Regions from separate parts of the Bacillus cereus group sp. BfR-BA-01316 genome, predicted to be linked through region 1. Evidence: riboswitches for the same ligand, from Rfam matches in the RefSeq annotation. Region 1 holds a riboswitch; the other holds the start of a gene.

Region 1 (8,416 bases):
TATCTTGTTTGTTACAATCGATTCCGCTTGGCGGAGCGACGTGTGATACAGCGGGGATTATATCGCCTGCTGTATCTCTTGTCGTTTCTCATCAAGTAACGGAAGCCCTGAAACTGTTAGTGGAAGATTACGAATCACTTCGAGATGGACTTGTGTCATTTGATGTATGGAAGAATGAATATTCATGTATGAATGTGCAAAAACTTCGTAAGCATAATTGTCCATCGTGCGGTGAGAATGCGTTATATCCATATTTAAATAAAGAAAATACATCGAAAACAGCAGTTTTATGCGGAAGAAATACAGTTCAAATTAGACCACCGTATAAAGAGGAAATCGATTTTGAACAATATAAAAAACTGCTGAATGGTCGCGTGAATGATTTGAATGTAAACCCATATTTATTATCATTTTCTGTTGAAGAAAAGAGATTAGTTGCCTTCAAAGATGGGCGTGTACTTGTACATGGAACGAAAGATATAAGTGAAGCGAAAACAATTTATCATCGCTATTTTGGATAGAAGAGGATGAGAGAGATGAAAGTAAATAAAGCTTTAACAATTGCTGGATCAGACAGCGGGGGCGGTGCTGGAATTCAAGCAGATTTAAAAACGTTCCAAGAGCTTGGTGTGTATGGAATGACAGCTATTACAGCAATTACTGCTCAAAATACGCTTGGCGTTCAAGGGGTATATCCTGTTTCTTTAGAAGGAATTACGGAACAGCTGAATTCAATTGGTACGGATTTAACACCAGATGCTGTGAAACTAGGGATGCTATTTAGCAGTGAAATTATTCAAATTGTTGCAGAACATATTAAGAAATTTGGCTGGAATAATATTGTACTAGATCCTGTTATGATTGCTAAAGGTGGTGCGTCATTATTACAACAAGAAGCAGTACAAGCATTAAAAGAATATTTATTGCCACTAGCTACTGTTGTAACACCGAATGTTCCGGAGGCAGAAGTGCTAACTGGGATGGGGATTCAAAATATAGAAGATAGTAAAGGAGCTGCGAAAGTATTGCATGAATTAGGGGCTAAATATGTTCTTATGAAGGGCGGGCATGCAGAATATCAAGGTAATGAAGTAATTGATTTACTCTTTGATGGAGAAGAGTTTATTGAATTTAGAAGTGAACGAATTCCTTCGAAGCAAACGCACGGAAGCGGATGTACATTCGCCTCTGCAGTTACAGCAGGACTTGCTAAAGGGTATTCAATCGAAGAAGCAGTTCAAGAGGCAAAACAATTTATTAGTATAGCGATTGAAGAGCCGTTGAATATTGGAAGTGGTCATGGACCAACGAATCATTTTGCATATAAGATGAATAATACACGTGTATAAAGACATGAGAAGCCAGTTTGTTAACTGGCTTTTTTTATGTTTACTTTTTCCAAATACAGGAGTAATATATCAGCCAGAATACATTTTTTGTAATACGCTGAGTCCAATTGTATGGAGCGGAGGAACCAATTTGTGCGTCGTCACTAGGGGTGAATCTTTCAATTTTGAAAGTAGGGCTACTCTCAAAGTCCGAATCCGACAGCTAACTTCGTAAGCGTTTTGAGAGAGGATGGTGCCCTGATGGATACATCACTTCATCGATCTGATTAGTATAGGAGAATATCAATCTATGTTTGAGTTCTTTTATGCTAAGGAGGATGAGGTATATGGAATTAACGCTTATTTGTGTTGGAGAAGAAAATAAGGTAAAGAGTTTAAGAGAGCTAGTAGCAGTTCAGCATGAGTTAATTATTTTTACAGCAAATGAAGAGATAGCAGCTGAAGTTAAGGGTTATGGATTTAAATCAGCTTATAGCTGTAATAAGGAGCAGGATTTTACTAGTATTTGCGAGCGTATTAAGAAGGTGATTTTACTAGGAGATGAGCTTCCGATAGTTAGTTTCTTCACAGAACGCATTCGTTTTTCTTTTCAAGCGCCTATTACTGTTGTTACAAGGAATAAACGATATCCGGCCAGGCTCTATGAAACAATTGGAGCTAAATTTGTCGTGTTTACAAATTGTGATAATATTTCTTTTTTATTTTTTGAATAGGACGGGGGAAACGAAGATGAAGGTATTGTTACTAGGAGATATAGCGAATCGTTGGGGGGTATCGGTAGAACGAGTTCAAGAATTGGTAGTGCTCGATCCTATTTTTCCAAGGCCATATATAATATTGCCATCGAAAGATGCTTTATATTTAAAAACAGATATTATCGAATATGAGCAGCTACATGCAGAACTGTCACAAGTTTATATTCGAGGGAGAAATTTACGTGCATTTTTGCGTGAAGAATAAAAGTTGAATGAAAAGAGAGCGAATGCTGAGTGCAACAAGCTATGCACCTCATGTCATTCGCTCTTTTTATTTCATATTTAAAAGATCATTTCTATGAAAAAGAAAGAAAAGACAAGAAAATAGATGAAAGAACATTAATAATACTCAATGTAAGCGTTTAAACGGCAGAATATTTTCTTATTTTAAGTAATTCACCTCTTTACAAGTTAAATATAGAGGAGTATATTTACTCTCATAAATCATTCATAAAATTTCCAAAAAAACCTAAAATCGCTGAGTTCCAGAAATGGAGCGGGGGAACCAATTTTGTGCATCGTCACTTGGGGTGAATCTTTCAGTTTTGAAAGTAGGGCTACTCTTTAGGCCCGAATCCGACAGCTAACCTCGTAAGCGTTTAGAGAGGAGGTTTACTTTGTGTTGTTCACTTCGAACACTAAGTAGAGCTTAGTGTTCTTTTTTTGATGAGTAAATGTAAAATTTTAACAAAAAAGTGAGGGATAGCTATGTTAGATGTTGTAATGATCGGGATATTTGTTGTATTAGTTGCATCGATGGCAAGCCTGGCAAGTTGGTCAGATAAAGTTGTGAAAGAAGGGAAGCAATCATGATGATTGCCTTATCGGTTATTGTTGCAGCGATTACGGTGTACTTAGTGTACGCATTATTAAATCCAGAAAAGTTTTAATTAGGGGGAATCATTCATTATGATTTGGGTTGCAGTTGTTATTACAATGCTCTTGTTTATTTTAGTAGCAAAGCCAACGGGGATTTATTTAGAGAAAGCTTTTCAAGGTAGCAAAATGCTAGATAAAGTATTCGGGCCTTTTGAAAAACTTATTTTTAAAATTACGGGTGTAAAAGCATACAATCAAACGTGGAAACAGTACGCATTATCATTAGTTTTACTCAATGGATGCATGATTGTTGTCGTATATTTCATTTTCAGATTACAAGGTGTGCTGCCGCTAAACCCAGCACATATTGAAGGAATGGAGCCTACGCTCGCTTTTAATACAGCGATTAGTTTTATGGCTGATACAAACTTACAGCATTATAGCGGTGAAAATGGTTTATCTTATTTATCACAATTAGTCGGGATTACATTTTTAATGTTTGCGGCACCAGCAACGACGTTAGCACTCGTTATGGCGTTTATAAGAGGACTCGCTGGAAAAGAACTTGGTAACTTTTTCGTTGATTTTACGAGAGCTTTAACGAGAGTTTTTCTTCCTATCGCATTTATTGCGGCGTTAGTCTTTGTCGCACTTGGTGTACCACAAACGTTAGACGGGGCAGTTACAGCACAAACAATTGATGGTGCGAAGCAAAGTATTTTACGTGGTCCAGTTGCATCATTGGTTTCCATTAAGGAACTTGGAAATAACGGCGGTGGATTTTTTGGGGCAAACTCTACGCATCCTTTTGAAAATCCAGGACAAATGAGTAATATTTTGCAAATGATGCTTATGATGTTATTGCCAACAGCACTACCATTTACGTACGGACGAATGGTAGGAAATAAAAAACAAGGACGTATCCTTTTCGTTTCACTATTTATGGTGTTTTTACTAGGGTTTATAACGATTACTACAGCTGAATTAAATGGGAATCCAGCGTTAAATGGAATGGGTATCGAACATGTACAAGGAAGTACAGAAGGAAAAGAAGTACGATTTGGAACAGTATTTTCTTCACTATACGCAACAGTAACGACAGCTGCTGAAACAGGGGCTGTTAATACGATGCATGATACGTTAACACCGATTGGTGGGTTAGTTCCACTCGTAAATATGATGTTAAATACAGTATATGGCGGCGTTGGAGCAGGTTTTGTGAATATTATTATGTATGCGATTATTGCAGTCTTTATATCTGGGTTAATGGTTGGACGGACACCAGAGTTTTTAGGTAAGAAAATTGAAGGGAAGGAAATGAAATTAATTGCGGTAACGATTTTATTTCATCCATTGCTTATTTTAGGATTTTCAGCATTAGCTCTTTCAACAAGTTTAGGAACGGATGCAATTTCTCATTCAGGTTTCCACGGTTTAACGCAAGTTGTATATGAGTATACATCGTCAGCTGCGAATAACGGATCTGGATTTGAAGGCTTAGCAGATAATACACTGTTTTGGAATATTACAACTGGTTTAGTTATGTTTTTAGGGCGCTATTTCAGCTTAATTACGATGTTGGCTGTTGCAGCTTCACTGAAAGAGAAGACGGTAGTACCAGAAACAGTCGGAACGTTCCGTACGGATAATAGTTTATTTGGTGGCATCTTCATCGGAACGATTGTAATTGTCGGTGCATTAACATTCTTCCCGATGTTAGTACTCGGCCCGATTGCAGAATTTCTTACATTGAAGTAATGGAGGGTAAATGATGAGACCGGTAGTAGTAAAAGAAAAACAAGTGAATGAGTCACAAATACATGTTGTAGAAGATGAGGTTAGACAAGCGAAAACGATGGATCGTGATATCGTGACACATGCGATGAAACAATCCTTTGCAAAATTGAATCCGAAAGTAATGATAAAAAATCCTATTATGTTCGTTGTGGAAATTGGATTTATAATAACGTTACTTTTATCCTTTCTTCCAAGTAGCTCTAGTAGTGTACCAGGGTGGTTTAATATAACAGTTTCTCTCATTCTATTATTTACAGTTTTATTTGCTAACTTTGCAGAAGCGTTAGCTGAAGGTCGTGGTAAAGCGCAAGCAGATTCTTTAAAACAATCGAAAAAAGATGTATTTGCAAATGTTGTAAAAGAAAATGGAGATATTGTTCAAGTTTCAGCAACTGATCTGAGAAAAGGTGACGTTGTTATTGTAAAACAAGGAGAAATGATTCCGAACGATGGCGAAGTAATTAAAGGATTAGCGTCTGTGGATGAATCTGCAATAACAGGAGAATCAGCTCCTGTTATAAAAGAAGCAGGTGGAGATTTTTGTTCAGTAACTGGCGGTACGATGGTCGTAAGTGATGAGATTACAATTGTCATTACGAGTAACCCTGGTGAATCATTTATCGATAAAATGATTTCTTTAGTAGAAGGAGCTGCTCGTCAAAAAACGCCGAATGAGATTGCTTTAAATACAGTATTAACGAGTTTAACGCTTATTTTCTTAATCGTTGTTGTGACGTTGCCGATTTTTACAAATTATCTAGGGTTTCAAATTGATACAGCTGTACTTGTAGCGTTGTTAGTTTGTTTAATTCCAACGACAATTGGTGGGCTATTATCAGCGATTGGTATTGCTGGGATGGACCGTGTGACAAAGTTTAATGTGCTAGCAATGTCAGGGAAAGCAGTAGAAGCTGCGGGTGATATTAATACAATTATTTTAGATAAAACAGGTACGATTACTTTCGGGAACCGTATGGCACATACACTGCTTCCTGTAGGAAATGAAACGATTGAGCAAGTAGGAAAATGGGCTGCGATTAGCTCAGTTTTAGATGAAACACCAGAAGGTCGATCAGTTATAGAATATGTACAAACGAAATCTATATCATATAGTAGAGAACTTGCAGAACAAGGTGAATTTGTTCCATTTAAAGCAGAAACGAGAATGAGCGGTGTTGATTTACAGGATGGAACGAAAGTGAGAAAAGGTGCTGTTGGTGCTGTGATTGAATGGGTTCAATCACAAGGCGGAACGATTCCGAAAGATGTGAATCAAAAAGCAGATTTAATTTCAAAAGAGGGCGGGACACCACTTGTAGTTGCAGTGGATGATCGTATTTACGGTTTAATTTATTTAAAGGATACAGTAAAACCTGGTATGCGTGAGCGTTTTGAACAATTGCGCCAAATGGGAATTAAAACGGTTATGTGTACAGGGGATAACCCATTAACGGCAGCAACAATTGCAAAAGAAGCAGGGGTAGATGAATTCGTTGCCGAGTGTAAACCAGAAGATAAAATTGCGGTTATTAAAGCAGAGCAAGATAAAGGGAAACTTGTAGCGATGACAGGTGATGGTACAAATGATGCCCCGGCATTAGCGCAAGCTGACGTTGGATTAGCGATGAATAGTGGTACGACAGCTGCAAAAGAAGCAGCAAATATGATTGATTTAGATTCGAATCCAACGAAAATTATTGAGGTTGTAGGAATTGGTAAGCAATTGTTAATGACACGCGGTGCGTTAACGACGTTTAGTATTGCGAATGATATTGCGAAATATTTTGCTATCATTCCAGCGATGTTTACATTAGCAATTCCGCAAATGGAAGCATTAAACATTATGAAATTAACATCACCGCTTTCAGCAATCTTATCAGCATTAATATTTAATGCAGTTATTATTCCGTTACTCATTCCGTTAGCGATGAAAGGTATTGCGTATAAACCAATGAGTTCTAATGCACTACTTAGTCGAAACTTACTCATTTACGGACTTGGCGGAGTGATCGTTCCGTTCATTGGAATTAAAGTAATTGATATGATTGTCGGCTTGTTCATATAAGGAAGAGGGGAAAAAAGATGGCGAAAAAACAAAGTATACTTTCACCAATTATTCGTATTACTTTTACATTTCTAGTCTTGTGCGGCCTTGTATACCCGTTAATTGTAACTGGTATTGCGCAAGCGGTAATGAAGGATAATGCGGATGGAAGTCTTATATATAATGATAAAGATGAAATAGTTGGTTCAAAATTAATCGGTCAAAATTTCACAGATCCACGTTATTTTCATGGACGTGTCTCTAGTATAGAATATAAAGCAGAAGCATCCGGTTCAAATAACTATGCACCGTCTGATCCAGATTTAGCAAAACGAGTTGAGAAAAGTATTGAAGACTGGAAGAAACAAAATCCAACCATTCCAGTTACAGAAGTACCGATAGATTTAGTGACGAATTCGGGTTCAGGGCTTGATCCTGACATTAGTCCAAAAGCGGCTTCTGTGCAGGTAGATCGCATCTCGAAATTAACGAATATTCCGAAAGAAAAGCTGGATCAATTGATTAAGGATCAAACGGAAGGTGCTGCACTTGGCTTGTTTGGAGAAGATCGCGTGAACGTCTTAAAGTTAAATTTAGAATTACAGAAATTAATGAAATAGTAACAGTGCTACCTCAATCTAACGGATTGAGGTAGTGTTGTTTCGAAAGAAAGGTTGTGAGTGTTTTGTATGCGGATGACTATAAACCGACGTTTCAAAGGCGAACACCAGAAGAGTATTTAGAATACATTCGTCAACAAAATCGTGGGAAGTTAAAGCTATATGTAGGAGCGGCTCCAGGAGTAGGAAAAAGTTATAAAATGCTATTTGATGCAAGAGAGATGAAAAAAGACGGTATTGATATTGTAGTTGGTTTAATTGAAACACACGGTAGAAAAGAGACGGAAGAAGCAATTGCTGATTTAGAAAAAGTTCCTTTAAAAGAAATAGATTATAAAGGAAAAGTATTTTATGAACTTGATATAGAAGGAATTATAAAGCGGGCACCACAAATTGTTGTTGTGGATGAACTTGCGCATAGTAATATTCCCGGGTCGAAAAATAAGAAACGTTACATGGATGTGCAGGAATTGTTAGATGCCGGTATATCTGTATTATCAGCATTTAATATTCAACATTTAGAAAGCGTTCACGACATTGTAGCTCAAATTACGAATGTAAAAGTACGAGAACGAATTCCGGATTTTATTTTGCAAAAAGCAAATGAAATTCAGCTTGTTGATGCAACGCCCGAGGTATTAAGGAAGAGATTAATAGATGGAAAGATATATAAAGAGGAAAAAATTCAACAAAGCTTACAAAATTTCTTTACGCTTAACAATTTAGGGGCACTACGGGAATTATCGCTTCGCGAAGTTGCAGATGATATGGATGAGAAAATTAGCCAAACTGTTATAGAACCGATCGGTGTGAAAGAAAAAATTCTCGTTTGTGTACAATACAGTTCAACAGCAGAGAAATTAATAAGACGGGGATGGCGCATGGCAGATCGGTTAAACGCTGAAATGTATGTCTTAAACGTAGAAAGGGAAAATATAGATTCTATTTCAGCAGGGAAAAAGCAAACAATTGAAGAGTGGAAATCGCTAACGAATCAATTTGATGCGAGCTTTGTGTTAGAAGAGGCGAAAG
Region 2 (8,416 bases), on a different contig from region 1:
GTACTGTAAAGTCATTTAAACACAGCTATTTATCTAACGTAAAGAAGTATTTTCATTCCCTTTATTTTCAAGCTCTCATGTCCTTATTCCAAAATAAAATCCGATTCACTTCCCCGATTAAAATATCCATATATCACAACAGAAAACACTAATTACTCACAACGAACAAAATTATATCAATATACCTTTTCGCTGAATATGCAATTATGCATAGAGTATACACAAAAAGGATAGCTTCACTTTCGTGAAACTATCCTTAAAAAATCTTCTTACTTTTTCAAATGATACGGTACTGTCGTAATAACAACATTTCTTCGATACAGTAAATACGCACGAATTAATAAACTAGACTGATTATGAAGAATGTTATGCCAACCTTTTTTCGGAATAAACTGCGGTATAACGACCGTAACTCGGTAATTTGATTCACTCGCTTTATATTGCACTGTATCAATAAACTTTGTTAACGGTTGAATAATACTTCTATAATGAGAATGTAATGTAACAAGCCTTACTTCAGGTTGCCACTTCTTCCACTTCTCTTCAAATTTCTTTTCCTCTTCTCTGTCAAAAGAAACATATACAGCGATAACTTGATCTGGAGAAAGAGCTTTAGCATAGTTCAATGAATTTTCTACTACATGAGTCATACCAGCTACAGGAACAACAATTACATTCCCCTCAATCGGAATAAGCGGTTCACAAGTTTTTAAACTTAGTTGATCGCCCACTGCATCATAGTGCTTCTTAATTCGGTGGAACAAGAAGATAATAGCAGGTAAGAAAATAAGGATCGACCAAACTTGTGCGAATTTAGTTAAAAAGAACATGCTCATTACGATAAAACTAATGACTGCACCAATTAAATTAACCGTTAATCTCAAAGCCCATCCTTCAGGTTTTTCACGAAGCCATTTTAGTACCATTCCAGTTTGAGAAAGTGTAAATGGTATAAATACTCCTACCGCATATAGCGGAATTAAATGTTCTGTTTGTCCTTGGAAAGCTACAATTAAAATAATTGAAGAAATCCCAAGTATAATAATACCGTTTGAATAACCTAGTCGGTCTCCTCTAATCGTAAACATTCTTGGTATAAACTTATCTTTCGCAAGATTAACCGCTAATAAAGGAAATGCAGAATAACCTGTGTTAGCAGCAAGAATTAATATTAAAGCTGTTGTACCTTGTATGAAATAGTACATGAAATTACGTCCAAATGTTTGTTCAGCTATTTGTGAAACGACTGTTACTTCCTTACTCGGTGTAATTCCGTAATAATATGCTAAAAAGACAATTCCTGAAAATAAAACAGCAAGTAACGCCCCCATTGCAAGCAATGTTTTTGCTGCATTGTTTGGGGCAGGATCTTTAAAGTTCGGAATTGCGTTAGAAATTGCTTCAACACCTGTTAATGCAGAACTACCTGATGCAAATGCTCTTAACAGTAGAAATAAACTAATTCCCGCGACTGGTGTTCCAATTGGCGAATGCAGCGTGGGTGAAACTTGACCAGTTAAAATATTGTATACCCCTACACCAATTAATATAAATAAAGCTAGAACAAATAAATAAACCGGATATGCTAAAACGGAAGCTGATTCCGTTACGCCTCTTAAATTTAAGATGGTAATCAATATGACAAATATAATCGCAATGATTACATTATGTGCATGTAAGCTGGGAAAAGCAGATGTGAGCGCATCTGTACCCGCCGATACACTTACTGCAACGGTTAAAATGTAATCTACTAATAAAGATCCTCCTGCTATTAAGCCGGGATTCGTCCCTAAATTCTCTTTTGATACAACATATGCCCCGCCGCCATGAGGATAGGCAAAAATAATTTGTCGATAAGATAAAATAAGAGCTGTCAATAATACTAATACCCCAACAGCTATTGGAATTGAATACCAATAAGCTATTGCTCCAAGGCCGGCTAAAGCGATTAAAATTTGCTCTGGTCCGTATGCAACCGATGATAAAGCGTCAGAAGATAAAATTGCTAGCGCCTTCGTTTTATTAAGCTTTTGCTCTCCTAACTCAGTTGATTTTAACGGCCTTCCAATTAAAAACCTTTTGATAGATGAAACCAATGCTGTCCACTCTCCAATAATTTTGCACGAATTTTTCTGCTAATTACAGCGGATAAACTATTTCTTCAGAAAACAAAAAATGTCTACAAGCCATAACGAAATAGACTTGTAGACATTAATTTTTTTGTCGCACAAGCTCCACCTTCCTTCTCAATATAACGCTTACGAGGTTAGCTGTCGGATTCGGACCTATGAGTAGCCCTACCTTTTTCAAGGATTCACCCCATTGAATTATGCACTAATTCATTAAAACGGGTCCCCCGCACCATGCGGTTTCAGCGATTTAGAAAATTGAAACTGTGGATTATAATACTCCTTTATTTTTAAAAAGTAAATAAAAATTTTCATGAAATAACTCAAATTTTAAAAAGCTAAAAAAATTATGATGATTATGTATGATTCCAGAATAAATAATCATAATTAATAATATTACATCCATTTAGGAGGCTCATATGTCAAAGAAAAAGAAACCAATCTTATCAGATTCTTTTTTAGATGAAGTTAGAAAAGAAATCAACCATCTATACGGTAATATGGAAAAAGAACGAGATATTACACAAGAAAATAAAAGGAATCGATAATTGATTTGAACTAAGTTACAACATTAAAAAAGTCTGTTTTTACATAATGTAACTTAAAACAGACTTTTTTATTCTTAAACACCGATAAATCTATTGCGTATAAATTACAACAAGCATCCAAATGGCTAAAGCAGAAATAACTGCAAGTACTATACGAGTAGATAGTACACGTACTTCAAAATTTGTCTTTTTTGATGGTTCAGGATATGCAATAATATAGATCCCTTTTAAAAGTGATAACCACCCTATAAGTGTTACAAAGCCTTGCCAATTGAACTCCCATACATTATGCAAAATAACTGTGCTTACGCCTAAGAAAATTGATAAAAATCCATACATAATTCCAGAACCTCTATCTTCCACAACTAGCCTTTTCAATTCGCGTAACACGGATGGCCGTATAAAAAGAATTCCGGATACAATTAATATAATCCAGCCCCAAAACAAACCTAAAAAAGTAATTATAGTCATGCTCTCCTCTCCTTTCCATCATATTTATATTTCAATAAACACCATTTTTAGAACTCACTTCTTTATCTATGTATTAAGAGCAAACATCCAATTTCATCAAATGCTGTTTTTATCATTTTCCGATAGAAAACTCCCACCTCAAGGAATGGATAGGACATTGTCCAATGAGTAGGTAGGAGATGAATGGAGGTTAGGCAAAAGCCTAAAGGTTTTGCTTGCTGAAGAATCAGTATAAGGTATCAGTATTAGTTCGTTCCTATAGAAAGAAAATGCTGCATATCCGAAGCATCCTTACATCTACGGAATTGTTTCCATTGTAAAAGTTTCTTTCATTTGTATATTTTTTTTGAATGGGACAGAGGATTTTCGACAAAAAAAAGAAACAATACGTGAGAAGTATTGTTTTTGCTATATTCTGATATCGTTTCCATAAATATCATGAAAACGATTGTAAACAAGTAAAAATAGAAAGAAGTATAGAAGAAGCAATAATGCTTTCTCTATACTTCTTTCATTTCACTAATACAAATAAACTATACCAATTCTTTATTTAAAAACATTTCTTGATATAATTTTAAGTTTTGATATACTACTTCCAATAATGGAGTATCTATATGAAGTTGCTTTGCTAGTTCCAACAAGTATCCTTGCAAATGTTTCCCTTCAATGAACGAACCTTTTTCCATATCACGTTGCATAGATGACTTCATATCATAAGAAATTTTATCAATTGTTTTCATATGCTCTTCAACAATGTTCTCCTTAACTGGAGCCCCCAATGCCCTCATAATTTGCACAGATTCTTCAAATAAGTTTCGGATAAAATCACGTCCACCTTCACTTTCACGAATCGGACCTATTGGTGCACGCATTAATGTTGTCACACCTGACATTACAGTAATAAATAAATATTTATGCCACATATCTTGCATAATATTTTCACTTAAAACAAAACTAGCTTTCGTACCCGCAAATATTTTAGAAATACGTTGCATCCTCTCAGAATCTTGAGGCTTAGTTTCCCCGAATATAAGTCGGTTGGCAACACTAGTTTGCACAACATCACCTTCACTATTTAATGTCGTTTCGATAAAGCATAAACCGCCAATTACTTTTTCTTCACCGAATTCATTTTGTAATAGTGATAAATGAGCGATACCATTTAACAATGGAATTATGACTGTATTCTCACCTACAAATGGTTTCAAATCTGTTATTGCCTTGTTTAGGTGATACGCTTTTGTTGAGAATAATATTACATCAAACGGAGCAGTTATATCTTCTTTCGTTATTAATTTCGGTTGAAATGAAAAATCTCCATTAATACTTCGGATAACTAAACCTTTTTCCTCTATTTGTTGTTTCCGTCCACTACGAACGAGAAACGTAACATCTTCTCCCTTTTCGGCAAGTCGTCCACCAAAAAATCCTCCAACGCCTCCAGCTCCTAATACTAAAATACGCATAATACATCCCCCTTTTCAAAATACAATTATACTACTTTTAGTATACATAATATTATACATGTCCCCTAATAAATAAGCTGAATTTTTCATTCTTAATCATATGAAAATCCAGCGGTTATTTTTTAGTAGATTAGGGCATGTTGTTTCTATAGCTTACATTGAAAGGAAACAATATAAATGGAGGCAATACAAACGATCGAAGAAAAATATGTAACAACAGCTATTTTTCAATTTATTTTCCCATTTTCGTTCAAGAGCGGATATGAACAAAATATGTTCCCTTTCTTACAAAAAAATGATTTTCGGCCTTTTCGACTCGATCATCTCGAAGATGAAAATACATATTATGGGGAGTTTAAAGTTTTACATCAAAATATGGAAGCATACTATCTTTCATTTACGAATAAAATTCTCTTTCCTCCTTCAGAGCATCAAAAAGGATTACAACGCTATTCTAAAGATCTTAATTTAAACGGACATTTAACAACAAATCTTATCTCCGTCCCGTTCACAGTACACTCAATCGATGTAACACTTTGTCCTTATGAACTTGGGTTTCTAACAATCCGAACAGAAGTTAACATCTCTCCAAATATGACATTATCAGACGCAATAGAATTCGCTGCTCACTTTCGCGTACTTGAAACGCGAAATGAAAAGGACGAGAACATTTGTATAGAATGTAACGGAAAAAGATATTCACAAGTTGAAAAGTTCATTTTTGGTTATTTATTTAACGGCTTAACGGACTTCTTTGAAAAGAAAAGAGTAAGAAGTTCATACTTTCAAACCTTCCCTTTCTTCGAAGACCAAAGAATGTACGTTCAAACTTTATTATCTCTAAAAGAAAGTATGGAACTTAATGTAGTTGATGTTTACCGTACTTCCAGTCTTTCTGGATTAACAAGTGATGGTAAACCATATGTAAGTGCAAACAATCTCCCTTATATTCATGATTATTTAAAACAACACGCCTATCAAAGGTGGGCTCCTAATCGTTATTTCATAATGGAAGAACATATTTTTACATGTATTACGAACGAAGATGACGATAAAGTAGCTAAACTTGCTAGTCAAATGTATGGGGAGTTTTATTACGCTTTATTATTAAACCTATTTCATAAAATTGTTTTATTAAAAATGGCAAACGCTTACGCTGAACTAAATATTGAACAAGATACAAATGAAATAGAGAAGTTAATCTACTCTATCAATTCGTTTACAGCTAATTATTTTTCTTTAGAATTAGTATCTCAATCACAAAGTGAAGATATTTTCTTTCGTTTAAGAAAACTTTTCAACATTGAAATACTATATACGAACGCGAAACAAAATCTTGATAGTTTGTTTAAATATCAAGAAAATGTTGCTTCTAAAAAAGATAGCCTTTTATTATTAATTTTAACGCTCTACTCTGTAGTGGGCCAAATGTTAGGGTTTACGATAATTGACCTTTTAAAAAATACCGATTCAAATCATATATCTTCACCTCTTGAATACTTTGCTCTATTAATAGCTAGTAGTGGCATAGTCATTTCACTGATTTTAGGTGTACAAGGTTTATACCAATGGGCTATACAACATAAAAATCGAAAAGCATGGGTAAAACAAACTGTATTATCTGCTGTGAAAGAGAAAGAAGATACAAAGTAAATAAAAAAACAGATGGCAGCACGATGCTACCATCTGTTTTCTATTATGCTTACTTCCCTGCTTCGATTTTTTCTAATGCAGCAGCTACTTGCTCTTCTGTTAATTCACGTTGCACTATATAACGATTACGTGGGTGTACACGACATTCATGAGAACATGCACGTAAATGTTTTGCTTCACTTTCTTCAGAACATAAAATTTTCTTGTTACATTCTGGATTTGCACAATTTACATAGCGCTCACATGGCTCTCCTGTAAAATGATCTTTACCAACGATAACATGTTCTTTTTGGTTTACTGGTACAGCGATACGCTCATCAAATACGTAACATTGACCATCCCAAAGTTCACCCTGTACCTCTGGGTCTTTTCCGTACGTTACAATTCCGCCGTGAAGCTGACTTACATCTTCATGGCCTTCTCGAACTAACCAACCAGAGAATTTCTCACAGCGAATTCCACCTGTACAGTACGTTAAAATCTTTTTACCTTCAAGTGTTTCTTTGTTTTCTCTAATCCAATCTGGTAATTCACGGAATGATTCAATATCTGGTTTGATCGCACCTTTAAAGTGTCCTAAATCAAACTCATAATCATTTCGTGCATCAATGATAACTGTATTTTCTTGCTTCATTGCCTCATAGAATTCTGTTGGTTCTAAATATTTCCCAGTTATTTCTTTTGGATTAATGTCATCCTCTAAACGAAGTGTAACTAACTCTGGGCGAGGACGTACGTGCATTTTCTTAAATGCATGTTCATCTGCCTCATCAATTTTAAAAACGATTCCAGCAAAACGTGGGTCATTGTTCATTACTTCCATGTATTTCTCTGTTTGCTCAACAGTTCCAGAACAAGTTCCGTTAATTCCTTCTGTTGCTACAAGAATTCTTCCTTTTAACTCAAGTGAATTACAAAATTCTAAATGCTCTGCAGCAAATTCTTCTGGGTTTTCAATTGTTGTGTACATGTAATATAGTAATACTCTATATGGTTTTGTAGTTGCCAATGTATTTCTACCACCTATCTAAATTTTAAAATCATGTATAAGTTAACGTTCATATCAAAACATATATAATAAGAAAATATATACAAAATTGTACTTAGCCTATTTTCTTCTATTTACAATTTTTTCTACAAGTTAACAGAAATAAAAACAAGATTACAGAACAAAACACTACGGTTAGGTTGTAATCCCAATATATTATATATCATACAATTTCATTTCCATCAATTAATATGCTGTAATATAGGCTGTATGTTCACATAAATTTCAAAAACAACCCTATATTTTATTATCTTCTCCCTTATTCAGCAACCATAAACTCCCATTTTTTTTGCATCGTCACACCATTCATTGCGCACAGTCATATAATTTGCATTAAGGAAACTTTTATGTTCAAATGAAATTGTCACATAATATATCTAAATGTATTGAAATAATGAGTAAGAATAAAATGAAACTTTAATCAGTGGGGCTTTTACGAACAGTTGATCTCCCACCTAACTTCCTCGCATTCGCCGAAATTCGAGGGGGGAGTCTTACTGCCCGCAAATAGCAGGATAAATACAATAACTTCATCAAGTTAAGATTTCAAAGGGGAAAACTACTATGAATAAAGATATAACAAAAGATGAACAAGTCCCTTCTCAAAGTACAACAGTTCAATCAGCCCATTTAGCGTTAAGCGGACAAACAAAAGGCTTTAAAAGACTGTTACCATTCTTAGGGCCTGCTTTTATCGCATCAGTTGCTTATATTGATCCTGGGAACTTCGCTACAAATATCGCTGCCGGGTCACAATATGGGTATTTACTACTTTGGGTAATACTCGCTTCTAATTTAATGGCTGTATTAATTCAAACTTTATCAGCAAAATTAGGAATTGCTACTGGGAGAAATCTTCCTGAAGTTGCTTGCGAAAACTTCCCCAAACCAGTTTCCATCGGTTTATGGATACAAGGTGAACTCGTTATTATGGCTACAGATTTAGCTGAATTTATCGGGGCAGCACTCGGCTTATACTTACTATTTGGAATTCCGATGTTACCAGCTGCTTTAATTACAGCAGTTGGATCATTTATTATTCTTGAATTTCAACGCAGAGGCTTTCGTCCATTAGAAGCTATCATAACAGGAATGATTTTT

The links. A riboswitch is a leader RNA that binds a small molecule or an ion and turns the genes downstream of it on or off. The one in region 1 is predicted to bind cyclic di-AMP.
Positions count from the first base shown of each region.
Region 2: it holds a riboswitch for cyclic di-AMP, as region 1 does, so the genes downstream of both, MR071_RS05655 (APC family permease) here and MR071_RS21250 (hypothetical protein) in region 1, are expected to answer to the same signal.

Region 1 is NZ_JAKUGX010000035.1:11,926-20,341, forward strand. Features, by position in the region: gene thiF (thiazole biosynthesis adenylyltransferase ThiF) at 1-521, shown strand, start outside; gene thiD (bifunctional hydroxymethylpyrimidine kinase/phosphomethylpyrimidine kinase) at 537-1,349, shown strand; cyclic di-AMP (ydaO/yuaA leader) riboswitch at 1,435-1,582, shown strand; gene MR071_RS21250 (hypothetical protein) at 1,676-2,062, shown strand; gene MR071_RS21255 (hypothetical protein) at 2,079-2,309, shown strand; cyclic di-AMP (ydaO/yuaA leader) riboswitch at 2,571-2,716, shown strand; gene MR071_RS21260 (SipW-dependent-type signal peptide-containing protein) at 2,813-2,917, shown strand; gene kdpF (K(+)-transporting ATPase subunit F) at 2,914-2,994, shown strand; gene kdpA (potassium-transporting ATPase subunit KdpA) at 3,014-4,681, shown strand; gene kdpB (potassium-transporting ATPase subunit KdpB) at 4,695-6,785, shown strand; gene kdpC (K(+)-transporting ATPase subunit C) at 6,803-7,384, shown strand; gene kdpDN (KdpD-like non-kinase potassium sensor) at 7,441-8,416, shown strand, end outside.
Region 2 is NZ_JAKUGX010000004.1:205,992-214,407, reverse strand. Features, by position in the region: gene MR071_RS05655 (APC family permease) at 270-2,096, opposite strand; cyclic di-AMP (ydaO/yuaA leader) riboswitch at 2,241-2,387, opposite strand; gene MR071_RS25465 (hypothetical protein) at 2,549-2,677, shown strand; gene MR071_RS05650 (hypothetical protein) at 2,768-3,148, opposite strand; gene panE (2-dehydropantoate 2-reductase) at 3,682-4,614, opposite strand; gene MR071_RS05640 (hypothetical protein) at 4,792-6,267, shown strand; gene trhO (oxygen-dependent tRNA uridine(34) hydroxylase TrhO) at 6,317-7,276, opposite strand; gene MR071_RS05630 (Nramp family divalent metal transporter) at 7,880-8,416, shown strand, end outside.